DNA from 4 places in the Rufibacter sp. JT20002 genome. Region 4 is predicted to be linked to each of the others. Evidence: riboswitches for the same ligand, from Rfam matches in the RefSeq annotation. Region 4 holds a riboswitch; each other region holds the start of a gene.
The links. A riboswitch is a leader RNA that binds a small molecule or an ion and turns the genes downstream of it on or off. The one in region 4 is predicted to bind S-adenosylmethionine.

Region 1 (4,341 bases), on a different contig from region 4:
TTTGGTCATAGATTGTTTTTAAAGGTTAGATGAAAAAATAGGCACAGGTCTTCTGGGCAGCCGCCAGGAAGCCACTGAAACAACTTTGCGAAGGCAAAGCCATAAATAGGAATATTTCTATAGGTAACACTTCCAGCCAGGCGAAGCCCAGGAGCACGATGCAAACCTGAGGACTTTAATCACAAAGGATTCGCAATGACCGTGGAAGCACTTAATTTTAAAAGGCAACACTGGAAAACCCAGTTAACCCATCTTACAAACCCTGCTGTTGAAGCATGATACAAAGGTAGGGCAAGCGCTCCAAACAGGGAATTTTCCGCAAGCTTGAAGGATCGACTGCCTGCCCTGGTTACAACCGGCGGATCCTTTTCCGCATGGCATACAGCATGCCGCACATTGAGGCAATAGAATCCCCCTCCAGGAACTCATCAATGGAGGAAATCTGCTTGGTGAACCTGATCCTGGCCCAATTGGTCCGGGAGTCCATCACCCTGTGGTGGGAAAAGCCGGCTTCCGTGGCAATTGCGGCAAGGTCCTTCCGGGTTTCTGTCACCATATCGTTCAGCTCAACGGCACTTCCCCCAAACACCAACCCTTGCTTCTCCCTCTCTGATAACTCAAGCAGTATGACGGCATGTACCTGTATCATCAACTGGTAATTCACTCCCTGCTCCAGGCTGTAGGCAAGGTCATGCTCCCCTTCGCTCCTGATGCCAGAGATGGCACTCACAGATCGGCAGAATTCCTCCCTTAGGTAGAGAAGCCGGTAACTCTCCCTTTCTTCCAGCGGTTTACCGGCCCTGATCTCTTCCACCACCTGGGACAACGGAATCCCCAACCCTCGTGCAGGGTTAGCCTGGATAAATGCCCACATGGGATCCCGCATCCAGGAGGTGTGCATTTTCCCAGCCGGGACCTTTTTCACCAGCATTTTATCTGCTAGAGAAAGCCCCAGGAATTTATAGATGGTACCAAACATACCAGACCCTATGTACAGGGGAAGGATGGCGGGCTCAAGTGACCTTTGCAGATATTGATGCCAGACTTCTACGTAGGCTCCCATGAACATATTCTGCTCATACCATTGCCCACCCAGTCTCCGTGAGTTTTGTATGGTCAGTCTGCTGAAGGCATAGGGTGCATAAGCCTTGATCTCCTCCCTATGCTGCAGGACCAGCTCAATGTTGTTACTCAGTAATGACAGTTCGCCCATTGATTTGCTTTAACGATTAAACATAGTTGACCTAGAACCCTGACTGAAAGACTGTGAAAGCCTGCCGGAATGAGCCATGGCACTTTAAAAGGAAAGCTTTGGGCGATGTAGCGCTTACAGCTTTTTTTCGGCAGAAGCCGCGCATTGTTTTGGCACCGTTGGAGCTTAAACCCGGTTGCCGTACCTACAGGCACTCTTAATGCTTCGAAAGAATCGTTTCCTGTGTACCTGAATACAGAGAATTTAAATGATAATACAAATATAGTGATTTAATATATATAATCAAAGAAATTTTATAATTATTAGAGTCAAATAGTATTACCTGATGAATTTATTACTATTTATATAGCCGGGCAACACAGGTCCTTATCCTTCAAAGAACTGACAAAGTGGTGGATCTCAGCCTCAGTGCCCAGTTTTTTGGCCTTGTTCTGTTCCACCAGGACAAGGTTACCCGCAAACTGCTCCTCCCATGTGCCACCGGCTGATGATGGATAAAGACAGCCCAACTTCTTTTTCTGCTTTGCAGCGTACCGCACAGACTCCATGGTGCCCCCAGCCAGGTCTGTCTCCAGGACGATCACGCCTCTGCTTAGGGCGGTCTGCAGGCGGCCCCTGGCAATGTAGGTGCCTCTTCTGGCCTTCTCTCCATAAGCATATTCACTCAGCAGCAATCCCCCCTCTTCCAGAATCCTTCGGGAAAGATTTTGATTTTCCCCAGGCAGGACATCATGCAGGCCGCCAGCCATCACTGCGATGGTGGGAGCATGGCTTTCAACTGCTGCCTTGTGGGCAATAGAATCACAACCTGCCGCAAGACCGCTGACAATGGCGAAGCCTTCCCTAAAGACCATCTGCGCCAGTTTCAGCCCTTCTTCCTGGGTGAAAGCAGAAGGTTCTTTTTTCCCAAAAATAGCGACGGCCTGGTTGTTTAACACCTCCAGGTTTCCTTTGACATGAACCAGCAAAGGCATGTCTTCCATCACAAGGAACGCCTTTGGGTAATCTGCGTCAAAGCGGGAGATGATCCTGATCCCGTTCTCCCCGGACAGGGCCAGGATACGTTCACTGACTTTACGCGCCACTGATATGGCTTCCAGGGGAGGCACCATACAGGTTCCGTACCGGTTATAGGCCGCCGCAAACAGGCTAACCACTCCCCTGTTCGCACTCGGAAAGCCTCTCCGGTACTCAGTTAAGAACCTGATGACTGTCTCAATGGAACGGGATGTGATACAGGGGATATTCTCCAGCAATAATAAATCAGAGGGTTCTATCATATGTGTTAGATATGGTTTGAAAAGGCATTCAACGGATCAACCCTCCTGCATTGCGCTCCGGCGCTTGCCGGAAAAGGGGGAACAGGCCATTTTACAGAAAAGCACCGGGCTTGGCCGCCAGCTTACCCGCAAGCTTGCCAGGCCCGTTATAACCCGGAATATTTGCAGATCTTGCGTTCACACACTTTGCCTAGTGACAACAGCTGTCGATCTAGCACAGGCATAGGTATCTATCAATCCCTTGGACAAAAACCAATATGGCGGACTACACAGACCAAATTCTAAAGGAAGCCCATCGCAGAAGCCTTGGAAACCTGAAGCAGGTAAAGGAGAGCAGTCACTGCGGTTGCTTCTGCTGCACTAGGATCTTTCCCGTCACAGAATTTCCCGAGGGTTGGCTTCCGGAGGAAGGCAGCAAGGGTGAAAAAACAGTTCAGTGCCCTTACTGCTGCCTAGATGCTGTTTTGGGTGATGCGTCCGGTTTTCCGGTCACTGACCAGGGCTTTATCAATGCCATGAACAGGAGATGGTTCAGTGGGCGGGTGGGCTGAATGCTTTTACCGTATTGCCAGTAACTTACCTGGTACTAGCCGTGAACAGTCCTGCACCCACCGCTTATCCAATCCCTTCTGAAAAGGCGGGTCAATACACTTTCTCCGGTTTGTGTGTTCTCGAGAGCTCTTTCTCACTTATGAAATAGTAGTAGTCCGTTTTTTCCTTCACACATGATGCCCAGGTAGTCTCAATCAAAAACTGGAAACCCTCCACCTCCACCATATTCCAGGCATGGTTTGTTATGGGGCTATTGTTCGCCTTCCCTACTACCCGAAAGGCTTTGATTCCAGCCTTTAAGCACATTTCCTGAAAAAGGTAACTGAAACCGCTGCACACCCCTTTGTTCGCCTTGAAAGTTGTCAGGCCATCATAAATACGGTAGTTATAATCATAGTAGATTCTGTGCACGATCCATATATAAATGGCACGTACTTTCTCGAAATCATATTTTAACTCCTTGGTTAAAGCCCAAGCCTGGTTTTCAATACTGGATTGTTTTTCTACCAGCAAAGCATTTCTGTCTACCTCTGCGTAATCATACTTCTTTATGAATCCCCTGAGCGCTTCTTTATTTGCAAGCTGCAGTAATTCTTCTTTAGTTGGATATACTTTCCAATAGGTCGGAACTGTATCACCCTGAAGGGCCAGGGCATCCACCAGCAGCCGGGAGAAGGCTAGTTGATTTCCTGCAATGCCTTTCTCCAGGGATTTCCTTATCTGTTCCCTGAACTCCAAATATTGCGGTTGCACCAGAAATTGCCTGGTGCTGTCCAGCACCAGCAACCTTTTATACAATCCTACTGATTCCTGCAACGAAACTGTTCTATTTGCAAGAAGCCGGCTTGATAATTTGTAATGGTAATACCGTACCTCGTTACGCATGGAATACTTCAGGCTGCCTTCTTTCCCGAATCTTCCCTTCTCCATCAACCTGATCTCTTCCAGTACTTTTTCATATTGCCCCTTCTCAAAAAGCTTTTCCACTTTTCTGAAGGAATAGCTTTCAGACGCTGCAGCCAACTGGCAATACCCTGCTATGATACCAAGCACCAGCAGCATGATCACTTTCAATTTTGGAATCGGTTTAGCCATGGATCTCGGTAGCATAGGTTAAGGTTTTATTTCAATGGGCGTGCCTATGGCAACGGCATTATACAATTCCTCGATTTCCTCATTGGTCACTGCCATACAACCGGCTGTCCAGTCATAGAGAAGATGTAGCTTACCCAGGAAAGGGACTTTATTGGGCAGGCCATGGATCTTGATACTCCCTCCTACCGGCTTGCCCAGCCG
Region 2 (4,341 bases), on a different contig from region 4:
GCCGATTACGTCCACGTTGTGCTCGCGGGCAGCATCCAAAATTTTATCGGCGGGCGTCATCACGCCCAGGTCAATTACTTCATAGTTGTTGCAGGCCAGAACTACGCCTACAATGTTCTTCCCGATGTCGTGTACGTCGCCTTTCACTGTAGCCATCAGAATTTTTCCGTTAGTCTGGCGCGTGGAGGTGTCCCCGTTGGCGGCGGCGCGTACTTTCTCTTCTTCAATGTAAGGAAGCAGGTATGCCACGGCTTTCTTCATCACGCGGGCGCTTTTCACTACCTGCGGCAGGAACATCTTGCCTTCCTGGAACAGGTCGCCTACCACGTTCATGCCGTCCATGAGCGGACCTTCAATCACTTCCAGCGGCTTCTGGTACAGGTGACGGGCTTCTTCCACGTCCTGATCAATGTATTCTACCAATCCTTTTACCAAAGCGTGGGTTAAACGCTTCTGCACCGGTTCATGGCGCCAGGCCTCGTCGCGTACGACTTCCTTACCTTTGTTTTTCACCGTTTCGGCGAACTCCACTAAACGCTCAGTTGCGTCTGGACGGCGGTTCAGTAGCACGTCTTCCACGCGCTCTAGAAGGTCTTTCGGGATTTCCTCGTAAACCTCTAACATACCTGCGTTCACGATGCCCATGTCCAGACCGGCTTTGATGGCGTGGTACAGGAATACGGAGTGCATGGCCTCGCGTACGGGGTCATTGCCCCGGAACGAGAAGGAAATGTTACTTACGCCACCGCTCACTTTGGCTCCCGGCAGGTTTTGCTTGATCCAGCGAGTGGCGTTGATGAAGTCAACAGCGTAGTTGTTGTGCTCCTCCATACCCGTGGCTACGGTCAGGATGTTGGGGTCAAAGATGATGTCTTCGGCGGGGAAGCCTACTTCTTTGGTCAGGATATTGTAAGCCCGTTCGCAAATCTGGATGCGGCGCTCGTAGTTGTCGGCCTGGCCTTCTTCGTCAAAGGCCATCACCACCACGGCGGCGCCGTAGCTGCGCACTTTGCGGGCGCGCTCTTTGAACGCCTCTTCGCCTTCTTTGAGGGAGATGGAGTTCACGATGGCTTTCCCCTGCACGCACTTCAAACCGGCCTCAATCACGCTCCACTTAGAGGAGTCAATCATGATAGGCACCCGGGCGATGTCTGGTTCAGAGGCAATCAGGTTCAGGAACAAGGTCATGGCGGCCTCAGAGTCCAGCATGCCTTCGTCCATGTTCACGTCAATGATTTGCGCTCCGTTCTCCACCTGCTGGCGGGCAATGGCCAAGGCCTCTTCGTACTGCTCGTTTAGAATCAAACGCGCAAATTTTTTAGAACCAGTCACGTTGGTACGCTCGCCGATGTTCACGAAGTTAGACCCTTCATATACCGTCAGTGGCTCCAGACCGGAGTAAGTAGGAACAGCCGGTAATTGCGGCAACGGACGAGGCGGATACTGCTTCGCAATCTCAGCAATAGCCTTGATGTGCGGCGGCGTAGTTCCGCAACAGCCACCCACGATGTTCACGAAGTTGTTCTCCAGGAAGTCGCGGATGTGCTGGCCCATTTGCTCCGGCGTTTCGTCATACGCCCCGAAGGCGTTCGGCAGGCCAGCATTTGGGTAAGCACTGATATGAAACTTAGAAGCCTTACTCAGGGATTGTAAGTGCGGGCGCAGCTGCTTCGCACCCAACGCACAGTTAAAGCCTACGCTCAACAGCGGCATGTGTGACACGGAGTACAGGAAAGCCTCTACCGTTTGGCCTGAAAGGGTACGGCCGCTGGCATCGGTGATAGTACCAGAAACCATCAAAGGTAAACGTTTGCCGGTTTGCTGACTGTATTGGTCAATGGCGAACAAAGCCGCCTTGGCATTCAACGTATCGAAGATGGTTTCTACCAACAGCAAGTCCACGCCACCGTCTACCAGTCCGCGAACCTGCTCGGTGTAGGCTTCTACCAGTTCGTCATACGTTATGGCACGATAGCCAGGGTTGTTCACGTCTGGCGACAAAGAAGCAGTACGGTTGGTTGGTCCGATGGCTCCGGCCACAAAGCGAGGTTTCTCCGGGGTTCTGGCAGTCCACTCGTCAGCGGCTTCGCGGGCAATGCGGGCCGACTCATAGTTCAGTTCGTACACCAAATCCTGCATGTCGTAATCGGCCATGGCAATGGAGGTGCCGCTGAAGGTGTTGGTTTCGGCTATATCGGCGCCCGCCTCAAAGTAGAGGCTGTGTATTTCTTTGATGATGTGGGGTTGGGTGATAGAGAGCAAATCGTTGTTCCCCTTCACATCTAAGTGGTAGTCTTTGAAACGTTCGCCACGGTAATCATCCTCTTGGAGGTTGTACCGCTGGATCATGGTACCCATGGCACCGTCTAAGACTAATATTCGTTTTTTTACTTCTTCCTCAATGCGGGTCATCTTGTGCAAACCTAAAGGGTTAGTTGCGGCTCAAGAAAGGGCAGAGGAAAGTGGCGGGCGCAGGTGCGTGGGAGTTCCGTCACTTATCTCCCCCGGCGCGTAGGTGCAGCGGGTAGGAAGTAGCACCCAACTGAATTGGGTTGCTAAGACATCACAGGGCCTAATCCCTCCGTCTTTCTTGATAAGCAGTAGCAAAGATACGGGTTGCGGTTGGATTCCGCAAATGCAGGTGTGGAGCTAAAGCGCTTTGGGCCAGGTTTCAGCAAAAGAGGTATAAAGCGGAGTTGCCTGACTACAGACGAAAGGCCTGAAATAGAAAAAGCCTGCACGAGGCAGGCTTTTCAAGTAGGTTCGGGGAAGCATTAGAATGTGTAGCGGACGGTCAGAGCTCCGTCGCCATACAAGAAAAGACCGTCTCGGTTGACTTCGAAAAATGGCTTAAAATCGATGCCCACTGAAATCGGAATTTCCGTAATCTGATATTCCAAACCTACAATACCATCCACCCCCAACGTTACGAGGGTGTTATCATAAGAGTCTTCATAATGTTTGCTGGAGGGCTTGTGGTAGTATCTTCCGCGGAAAATGCCCAAGTGCCCGCCGGCTCCATAAAACCACTGCAGCCCCTGGATGCCAAACGCCGAGGCGTGTTGCTCCAATAAACCGGTTAACTGGAAGCCTCGCCGTCCGAAGCCCGTTCCCAGTATCCCCTCCAAGGCGCGGTCTTCTCTGAAAAAATACTTTCCGGAGATACCCGCCGAATACCCTCCCACCCTAAGGCCAAGGCCTACCGTTTGCGCCTGGGCGCTTTCCAGCTTGGCGAGGGAGAGCACTACTATTATCAGCCCAAAAATAAGATGTTTGTTTTTCATAGTAAAATGATTCTTCACAAAAGAGACCGATCCTGGGGTCTGCCTTTCTAAAACTTCTTAGAACCTGGGAATATTTTACCTGTGGATAAAAACTAGTAAAAAGCTTTTGGGCGATTTCCGGTTGAAACCTGAGCTCGCAAGTTAGCTTTTTTTATAAGACTGCAAGTACGCCTCGCGGGAGGTGCGTTGGCCAATTAGCCTGAAAAAGCTGATTTGGTGCTCGGTATCTTTTTTCAGTCCGCGGGCAAACGGGTCTTTTTTCTGACCGTGTTCCTCAAAATCGCGCACATATTGCTCTCTGATCAGGTCGGCGGCGGGCAGAAGTTCTGCGGTTTTGATCTGCACCAAGCCTGTCTTTTCCCAGAGCTTGCGCCACCAGGCCACTGAATGGATGTAGTACCAGTACGCCTGAAAATCTTCGCGCAGAAACTCAGGTACTTGGTCAATAGTCTCAATCTCGTCTTTGAAACATACGTCCACAATGCCAATATACCCGTCTGATTTCAGGAACCGGCAGATGTAGGGCAGATACTTGTCATCGGTGCCGAAGTAGGTGTAGGAGTCAATAACCAGCACTACATCGAAGAACTCCTCTGGGAACGGCAGCGAACGGGCGTCTAGCTGGAGCGGGAACACCTGGTTTTCCAAGCTTTCTTCCTGCACCCTTTTGTAGTTAGCGGTGGCCGAGATAGCCTCGTCTACTGCCCAGACCTGCACTCCAAACTCTTTGGCCAGGAAAATAGAACTTGCTGCCTTGCCGCAGCCCAGGTCCAACACGCGCATGCCTTTCTTTAAGGGAATGAGAGACGTGATGCTTTCCAGATTGAAGAGCACATTTTCGCCCATGGAGTGCTCACGCACCCACTCAGGGTCATATTGGGTACTCCGGGGAAAGTGGTGTTGTATCTGGTGTTGGGCAGCGTCCATGGAAATGAAGTTGGGTCTGCTGCCTTTACGCGCAGCCAAGTTCTAATGTTGAGTAGTTATCTTTTAGGGGAACTTGTCAAGCCATGTAAAATATGTTCTCCTGAAATGTAACAGTAAAACAAAAAATAAG
Region 3 (4,341 bases), on a different contig from region 4:
GCTAGCTTCTCTCCCTGGTATTGTTGATAGCTGGCGGCCCGGTACGTTTTTTTCAGGTCTGAGGAGTTCTCTTTCTGCGCTTGGTTGTACGAGTTATAAGTACGGTAAGACAGCAACGCAATGGAACGGGCCGTTTTCATTCCGTTCAATCCTGCATCATCCGTGGCCAATTGCCAGGTGACATCCTGTTCTATGGCCATGCGCTGACTTTCGTTTAAGGCAATGGCCCATGGAGTTTGCCGGGCATTGGCAGCAATCTGCACCAGCCGGCGGGTAACGTATGGGTACTCCACCGCCCACGCCAATGCCTGCTGTCCGCCAATAGAACCTCCAATGAGAACATTGATTTGCTCTATACCCAAGTGCTCCCGAAGGGCATCAAACGCCCGTACCACATCCAGGTTGGTTAACGTTGGGAAAGCATGGTAATAAGGTTTACCGGTATCTGGGTTTAAACTCAAAGGTCCGGTAGATCCGTAGCAACTGCCCGGCGTATTGGCGCAGACAATAAAATGCTTGGCAGGGTCAAAGGTCTTGCCTTCACCAAACAGGTCGCCCCACCAATCTTTTACAAAAGCGTTTCCGGAAAAGGCGTGGCAAACCCACACTACGTTGCTTTTATCTTCATTCAGGGTGCCCCAGGTAGTATAAAAGAGTTGGAAGCCGGGCAAAGATTGCCCAGACTCCAGCGTAAATTCATCTGTAAATTCAAAAACGCGTCCTTTCAACATGGCTTCTACTCACTTACTGCGGCCTTCAACTTCGGTTCCTGTACTCTCACTTTGGCAAACGCCTGTTCAAAATCTGCTTTGATGTCCTCTAGGTGCTCAATACCCGCAGACACCCGCAGTAGCGTGGGGTTTACCCCTGCTGACAACTGCTCTTCTTCATTCAATTGTTGGTGCGTGGTAGAGGCTGGGTGAATGATCAGGGTTTTGGCATCGCCTACGTTTGCCAGATGGCTCACCAATTCTAGACTGTTAACAAAAACCTCGGCCTCTTCTTTGCCCCCTTTCAAGTTGAAGCTTAACACTCCACCGAAGCCGCGTTTCAGGTACTTTTTCGCCAAAGTATGGTAAGGACTGGAGGCAAGGCCCGGATAATTCACACTCTCCACTAAAGGATGCTGCTCCAGCCACTGCGCCAAAGCCAAGGCATTCTCAACCGTGCGGTCTACCCGTAGCGACAAGGTTTCCAAGCCCTGGATTAATTGAAAGGAGTTGAACGGGCTTAAGGCCGGCCCAAAATCACGAAGACCCTCTACCCTGGCCCTAATAGCAAAGGCAATGTTCCCGAAGGGTCCATCAGCCCCGAATACTTCCCAGAAGTTCAGGCCGTGGTATCCTTCTGAAGGCTCACTGAACTGCGGGAACTTTCCATTACCCCAGTTGAAGTTTCCGCCATCTACAATCACGCCGCCCACGCTGGTCCCGTGCCCGCCAATCCATTTGGTGGCAGAGGCCACCACTACGTTGGCTCCGTGCTCTAATGGTCGGAACAAATATCCGCCCGCCCCAAAGGTATTGTCTACCACCAACGGAATCTGATGCCCCGCCGCTACCGCCGCAATGGATTCAAAGTCTGGAATGTTGAAACGGGGGTTGCCAATAGTCTCCAGATAAAGGGCTTTCGTGTTTTCGTCAATAAGGGCCGCATACGTGGCTGGTTCATCATTCTTAGCAAATCTTACTTCAATGCCCAAGCGCTTGAAAGCTACCTTAAACTGGTTGTAAGAGCCACCATACAGGTTGCTGGAGGCCACGAAATTGTCACCTGCCTGCAGGATATTATTTAAGGCAATGAATTGAGCCGCTTGCCCTGAACCAACGGCAACGGCGGCCACGCCCCCTTCCAAAGCGGCAATGCGTTTCTCAAACACATCGGTGGTGGGGTTCATGATGCGGGTGTAGATATTCCCGAATTGTTTTAGCGCAAACAGGTTAGCCCCATGCTCTGCGTTCTCAAAAACATAGGAAGTAGTTTGGTAGATAGGCACCGCCCGTGAACGAGTGGTAGCATCTATTTCTTGGCCAGCGTGTAGCTGAAGGGTTTCAAAACGATAAGAATTAGACATGATTATAGCCGGTTACAATTGAAAAATTGAACAAATTCAAGAGCCAGAAAACTAACAGACAACAGGTTCCCTCCTGCCGCTGTGCGTCAGGCCCCTAAAGAAAATTTAAATTACTTTAGATGAGGGGATTAGCGACAACAGCAACAAATATCCATCATGGACATAGTGCACATTCGCGTAATAGAGGAGATAATAATAGGTGTGTTACCTTTTGCCGCCATGGTCAGGTGCGGCGCTGCATTGTTAGAAGTGGCGTTGATTTGCTTTTCCATCTTCGTATCAATTTATATTCCCCAAGTGGCAATATGTCCCCTGGGATCAGGACTTAGCACCTTACACGGCTGGTAGGTTGCTAGAGCTTCATTGAGCCTGTCTCTCCGCTCTTCTTTATAAATCAACTACCGGAATAATTGACTTGATGCTGCAAATCTATTAACGAAATCTTTAAACCCAAATAAAATTGAAAATATTTTGCAATTTATTTTCAAAAACCAACAAATGTTAGTAAATGTAGGCCACGGCCTTCCTAAGGGTTTGGGAGAAATATACTTGTCCCGTCTGTAACCTTTCCTAACTTTGCCGCCGTTAGTCATCTGCCATGCAAGCGTTAAAAGAAACCAACTTCCACTTTCCAGAACAAACCGGCTTTTACCGGGGCAAGGTTCGGGATGTTTATTATTTCAAAGACAAACTGGCCTTGGTGGCCACTGATCGGATCTCTGCCTTTGACGTGGTGCTGCCGCGGGCCATCCCCTTTAAAGGACAGGTACTGAACCAAATTGCAGCCACCTTTTTAGAAGCAACGGCCAATGTAGTGCCTAACTGGGTTCTGAGCCAACCGGCTCCTAACGTCACGATTGGTCGCCAATGCGAGACGTTCAAAGTGGAAATGGTTATCAGAGGATATTTAGCGGGCCATGCCTGGCGTGAATACAGTGCCGGTAAGCGTACCTTGTGTGGCGTGTCCCTGCCGGAGGGGCTGCGGGAAAATGACCCGTTTCCTGAACCAATTATCACCCCTACGACCAAAGCCGCCGAGGGCCACGATGAAGACATCTCCAGAGAGGAAATCCTGAAACAGGGTATCGTTTCTGAGCAGGATTACGTTCAACTGGAGGCGTACACCAGAGCCCTATTCCAACGCGGAACTGAACTGGCCGCCGAGCGCGGACTTATCCTGGTGGATACCAAATATGAGTTTGGGAAAGCAGATGGCATCATTTATTTGATAGATGAAATACACACCCCTGATTCTTCAAGATTCTTTTACTCAGAAGGTTATCAGGAACGCCAGGAAAACGGTCAGCCACAGCGACAACTTTCAAAGGAGTTTGTACGTCAATGGCTGATTGAGAATGGCTTTCAGGGAAAAGAAGGTCAACAAGTGCCCGAAATGTCTGATGCAAAAGTAACTGAGATTTCACAGCGCTACATAGAATTGTATGAACAGTTGTTAGGCATAAAGTTTGTTCCCCAAGACTATGCCAGCCAGCCACATACGCTCCAAGAGAGCATTGCGGCCAACATTTTTTAACTTACTTTGTTAAAGATATTCCACCAAAAATTGGTAGATTCGCACTCTAAACCTTTTTGCTGTTACTTATGAAGTACACAATTGATAAAAAAGAGAATTACACCATCATCACCATAGATGAAAAAAAACTAGACACCACGATCGCACCTGATTTGAAGTCTGAGTTTGTGAAGTTGAATGCAGAAGGTATTACTAACCTGATCCTGGATCTTACCAACGTAAAATATACTGATTCTTCCGGACTATCCTCTATCCTGATTGCAAACCGTCTTTGCAATTCTTCCGGGGGGGTTCTTATCCTTACTGGCTTGCAAGAGCACGTAACCAAGCTGATCACGATCTCTAAACTGGAGTCTGTATTGAACATTCTTCCAACCGTTGAAGAAGGCATTGACCGCGTTTTCCTGCACGAGATTGAAAGCGATCTAACCAAAAAAGAAGAATAGATATTAAGCGGGCTGCAGTTTGGACTTTGAGCTAAAAATTCTTGGGAGCTCTTCTGCCACCCCGTCTTTTGATAGAAATCATACCGCCCAACTACTCACGGTTGGCAATCAGATTAACCTGATTGATTGCGGCGAAGGTACACAAATGCAGCTGATGCGATACAAAGTAAAGCATCAGCGCATTTGTAATATCTTTATAAGTCACCTGCACGGTGACCATTACTTTGGTCTGGCGGGCCTGCTTTCTACCATGCACCTGCAGCAGCGCACCGGCCACCTTAATCTAT
Region 4 (4,341 bases):
AAACTTACTTGGGGTGTTAGGCTCTAATCCCTTACGGTTCAAGTAAGGCCAAAGCTGTGCGAACACAAAACTCAGGGCGATCACCCACGCCGGTGGAAGGAAATTGTTCACCGCCAAAGCCGGAAGTTCTACCCCACCCACGTGCATGTCCACGTTGCGCATGGCAAACAGATTGAGCGACCCGGCATTCTGCTCATAAAACGCCCAGAACAACGAAGACGAAATAGTGAGAACCAGCGCGGCGAATAACTTGTTGCGGACTTCGGCCTCGTTCCGTAAGGCAAAGGTCAGAATATACACCACTGCCAGTCCGCCTAACCCGAACATGATGTAGTCCATCACCTCGTAGTTATGGAAAAGGGCCACAATCACTGGTATAATCAACAGCGTAGCCCCATAGATTACCACCTCTCTGCTGATGCCCGCAAACACCGGGGCTTTCAGGTGAGCGGGATTAGGCGGAAGCCCTTTGTCACCCAAAGACTTTTTACCTAGCGCAAACACTACCAAGCCCAGAATCATAAACAAACCGGCCAACCCGAAACCATAGTGCCAGTCTATCTGCTGCCCCACGTAGCCGCAGAGCAGTCCGCCCAGGGCCGCGCCAATGTTGATGCCCATGTAAAAGATGGAAAAAGCACTGTCTTTGCGCGGGTCATTGTCTGAGTACAACGTGCCCACCAGGCTGGAGATATTGGGTTTAAAGAAACCGTTTCCGCAGATGATGAAGGCCATGCCGTAGAAGAAGCTCCAGTCCTGCGGCAAGGCCAAAACTAAATGCCCGATGGTCATGAGCACCCCGCCGTACATCACCGCCTTTCGCCCGCCCAGAAAGCGGTCAGACATCATGCCGCCAAACATGGGCATGGTGTACACCAACGCGGCGTAAGATCCCAGAATGGCGTAGCCCTTGGGTTCATCAAATTTGAGTTCAGAGATCATGTAGGCCAGCAAGAGGGCCTTCATGCCATAAAAAGAGAAGCGTTCCCACATCTCGGTGAAAAATAGCATGTACAGCTGCTTAGGGTGCCCCGTGGAGGCAGGCGCCTCTGGTACCCTAGGTTCGGTTAAATCCATATCAGGTGGTAAAGAAAATTATAAACCCTAATTGACCTGACAATTTACTAGATAAAGCCGGGATTCAGTGCTTACGGGCGAAAATCTGGTTCAAGGTCGTTTCCCGTAAAAGAGGCTTAAAAATCAAGATCCGCCACCTTAACCAAAATTAAAAGGCCTCCCTACTTTGAAAGCAGGGAGGCCTTTTTAGGTAGCTATGGGTTTGGGCTTGCCTTTCAGAAAATACCACCGGAAACGCTCACCGGAAGATCAGGAACAAACGACCCGGATCCGGCAGGTTAGTTCCGGAACTGAGCCAATTGCTGCTTCAGTTCTTCCACCTTATTGGCTTCTGATTGCTGCTCGCGTTTCAGCTTAATTTCTTTTTCGCGGGCCAGTTGCTTGTGGGTTTTGAATTCCTCAGTGAGTTCATCGTACGCCCTGATTTTCTCTTCGGTCACCCGATTGCTGTTTTTGTACATGAACGCGAAGACCGCTGCCACCGCGCCCAAGGCCAAAATAATGACCAAGCTGATAATCACGTACACCTGCTTGTCCATGTCAATGCCCAGCACCGACAGGCTAGCCACGTCATGCGCCCCCTGCTGGATCTGCTTTTCTTTTTGGGCGTTTACCTCTTGCAGGGCCTGTACCTGTAGTTTTTGATCGGCTAATTCCTTCTGGGTTTGCGCCAGTTTCACAGCCGTCTCTTTTCCGGCGTTCTTAATGCTTTGCTCACGCGCACGCAGGGTGTCCTGTACATTTTGGAAGAAGGCATCCAGACTGGCCTGCTTTATTACTTTGTGCGGCTGGTTGTATTTTATCTCGGTGGAAGACCTGAACTTCAAAGAACTGAACTGCTGCTGCAGGTTGTATCTGGTTCGGTCTTTTGCAGGAGCAGCAGTTTGGGCCATGCCCGAGGTCATCACGAGAACACTGAGGAAAAGAGAAAGAAAAACGGCTTTCATATGGGGACTATTTGCGTCAAAAAATGTTCGGGTAAGGTTAAAATTAGTGATTTCCTCCCACTAATTCAGACAAAAAACTAGACTTTCTGCTAAGTAACGAAGTTCTACTCCTTAGATTTATACGTTTCACGCATTTTGACTGTTTATTTCAGGAATAGGCTAATTTCATCGAGAATTCATCTATTTACCCGCCACTTCTTCATTTCCTGGCTTAAAACACACTGAACGAGAGTGATTACAAGCTCCTTTCTGGAAATTACCTAAAATTTGTTTGAAGAGATACTAACCAGAGCGGAGCTCTGGCGCTTTGATACCAAAGGAAAGCCAACCCTGAAGCTACTTCCTTTCTGAGCTGTCAGACGCAAAGTGTACATTGCCCAAGTGATCTGCCTTAAATAATCTATATTTCTTTTGCTATATACCCACTTGCTTTCTACCTTAGCCCTTGAAATTATACCGAAGAGGGGAGAGAGCAGGCTCTGAGAACCTCTAGCAACCGTTAACCATGTTAAAAAGGTGCTAACTCCTGCCCAGCCAAATGGGAAATATAAGTTTTCAGACCATGATCAGCAGCAGCAATCTTTCCAACATCAACCTTCTTTCATCACCTACTTCTTCAGGCTACTTCACTGCCTGTATGCACTTTTGTTGTTGCTGTTAGCTTCCTTAGATTTTCCGGGCTCCCGGGGTTCTATCCTTCTGCGCTAATGCAGCGCTTCTCTATTTTCTAAGACTCAATTTCTGTTTCATTTCTTATGTACACAGCACTTGCGCAGGCAAGGGCAAAGAAACAGGCGTTTGCCTGCGACAACTCTTTGCACGCCTGCCTCTCCTCTACCTTGGCGGCGCTCTATCGCTTCCTTTCCCTTTGCTGTTGCGGAAACGCCTTTTCTCTCCCTTTCGCTTTTAACCCATTTTTTGAAAATCACCTTTAAAACACCATGAAATCATCCTTACAGACTTACAGGGCCCTTCTGGTCCTGACTGCCTGGGTCCTTACCATCGTTCCGGCCCTGGCGCAAAGCAGCTATTACTTCCCAAAAACGAAGAACTTTGACGCTGCCATACCTACGCCCGAGCAGTTCCTGGGCTACGGCATCGGCGAGCGCCACAGCCGTTACGAGCAATCGGTGGCTTACCTTAAGGAATTGGACCGGCTCTCTGACAAAGTAAAAGTGCAGACCATCGGGTTTACCTATGAACTGCGGCCGCAGGTGGTGGCCATTATCACCTCTCCTGAGAACCACGCCCGTTTGGAGGACCTCCGGAAAGAGCACCTGCAGCTAGCCGATGTCTCCAAGCCGCTTCCCAACCTAGCCAACGCGCCGGTGTTCGTGAACCTGGGCTACAGTGTGCACGGCAACGAGGCCTCCAGCTTGGAAGCTTCCCTGCTAACCGCCTATTACTACACCGCTAACCAGGACCCCGAGACGCAGCGTGCCTTGAAAGAAGCGGTGATTTTGCTGGACCCCGCCCACAACCCTGATGGCCGTGACCGCCACGCGAACTGGATCAACGTGCACCAGAGCGATCCTTCCGTAGCCGATCCTGCCGATTGGGAGCACAACGAGGTGTGGCCCGGCGGCCGGGGCAACCATTACTGGTTTGACCTGAACCGCGATTGGCTGCCCATCGCGCACGTAGAAAGCAAAAACCGCCTGAAGTTCTACCATGAGTGGCTGCCTAACGTGGTGATTGACTTCCACGAGATGGGCACCAACTCCACCTACTACTTTGAGCCCAGCAAACCCTATGGCTCCGAGAACTACCTGGTACCCCGCAGCACCTATGACAACCTGAACGTGATCATCGCCAAGTACCACGCGGCGGCACTGGACGAGATCGGGTCGCTGTACTTCACCAAGGAGCAGTACGACAACATCTACCCCGGCTACGGCTCCACTTACCCCGATTTCCAAGGCGGCGTGGGCATCACCACCGAGCAGGCCAGCTCCCGCGGCAACCGCCAGGAGAACTCCACCGGCGTGCTGACCTTCGCCTTCGGCATCCGGAACCACCTGAGCACGGGTCTGGCTACCGTGAAAGGAGCCGTAGAGAACCGTGAGACTTTCCTGAAACACCAGCGCGAGTTCTACAAATCCGGCATAGCCGATGGCCGCAAAAACCCGGTGAAAGCCTACGTGTATGGCGAGAAGCACGATGCCACCCGCCTGCGCAACTTCACCGAGCTGCTGCTGGCCCACAAAATTGAGGTGTATGAATTGCCTGGCAACCAGACCATCGGCGGCACCGCCTTTGAGAAGGGAAAATCCTATGTAGTGCCCACCGAGCAACCGCAGTACCGCCTGGTGGAATC

Region 1: it holds a riboswitch for S-adenosylmethionine, as region 4 does, so the genes downstream of both, ACW9SV_RS01200 (hypothetical protein) here and ACW9SV_RS20820 (M14 family metallopeptidase) in region 4, are expected to answer to the same signal.
Region 2: it holds a riboswitch for S-adenosylmethionine, as region 4 does, so the genes downstream of both, metH (methionine synthase) here and ACW9SV_RS20820 (M14 family metallopeptidase) in region 4, are expected to answer to the same signal.
Region 3: it holds a riboswitch for S-adenosylmethionine, as region 4 does, so the genes downstream of both, ACW9SV_RS19015 (O-acetylhomoserine aminocarboxypropyltransferase/cysteine synthase family protein) here and ACW9SV_RS20820 (M14 family metallopeptidase) in region 4, are expected to answer to the same signal.

Annotation. Positions count from the first base shown of each region.
Region 1 covers NZ_JBSZJY010000001.1:295,904-300,244, forward strand. Annotated here, with positions in the region: gene ACW9SV_RS01195 (hypothetical protein) at 1-9, opposite strand, end outside; gene ACW9SV_RS01200 (hypothetical protein) at 350-1,213, opposite strand; SAM-I-IV-variant riboswitch at 1,326-1,421, opposite strand; gene ACW9SV_RS01205 (DNA-processing protein DprA) at 1,555-2,493, opposite strand; gene ACW9SV_RS01210 (transglutaminase domain-containing protein) at 3,136-4,155, opposite strand; gene ACW9SV_RS01215 (L,D-transpeptidase family protein) at 4,159-4,341, opposite strand, start outside.
Region 2 covers NZ_JBSZJY010000001.1:818,271-822,611, reverse strand. Annotated here, with positions in the region: gene metH (methionine synthase) at 1-2,412, opposite strand, end outside; SAM riboswitch class I at 2,493-2,600, opposite strand; gene ACW9SV_RS03260 (hypothetical protein) at 2,775-3,284, opposite strand; gene ACW9SV_RS03255 (SAM-dependent methyltransferase) at 3,426-4,250, opposite strand.
Region 3 covers NZ_JBSZJY010000004.1:524,520-528,860, reverse strand. Annotated here, with positions in the region: gene ACW9SV_RS19020 (homoserine O-acetyltransferase family protein) at 1-731, opposite strand, end outside; gene ACW9SV_RS19015 (O-acetylhomoserine aminocarboxypropyltransferase/cysteine synthase family protein) at 737-2,074, opposite strand; SAM riboswitch class I at 2,356-2,470, opposite strand; gene ACW9SV_RS19010 (phosphoribosylaminoimidazolesuccinocarboxamide synthase) at 2,673-3,608, shown strand; gene ACW9SV_RS19005 (STAS domain-containing protein) at 3,677-4,054, shown strand; gene ACW9SV_RS19000 (ribonuclease Z) at 4,074-4,341, shown strand, end outside.
Region 4 covers NZ_JBSZJY010000005.1:322,465-326,805, forward strand. Annotated here, with positions in the region: gene ACW9SV_RS20810 (peptide MFS transporter) at 1-1,077, opposite strand, end outside; gene ACW9SV_RS20815 (hypothetical protein) at 1,356-2,024, opposite strand; SAM riboswitch class I at 2,473-2,578, shown strand; gene ACW9SV_RS20820 (M14 family metallopeptidase) at 2,966-4,341, shown strand, end outside.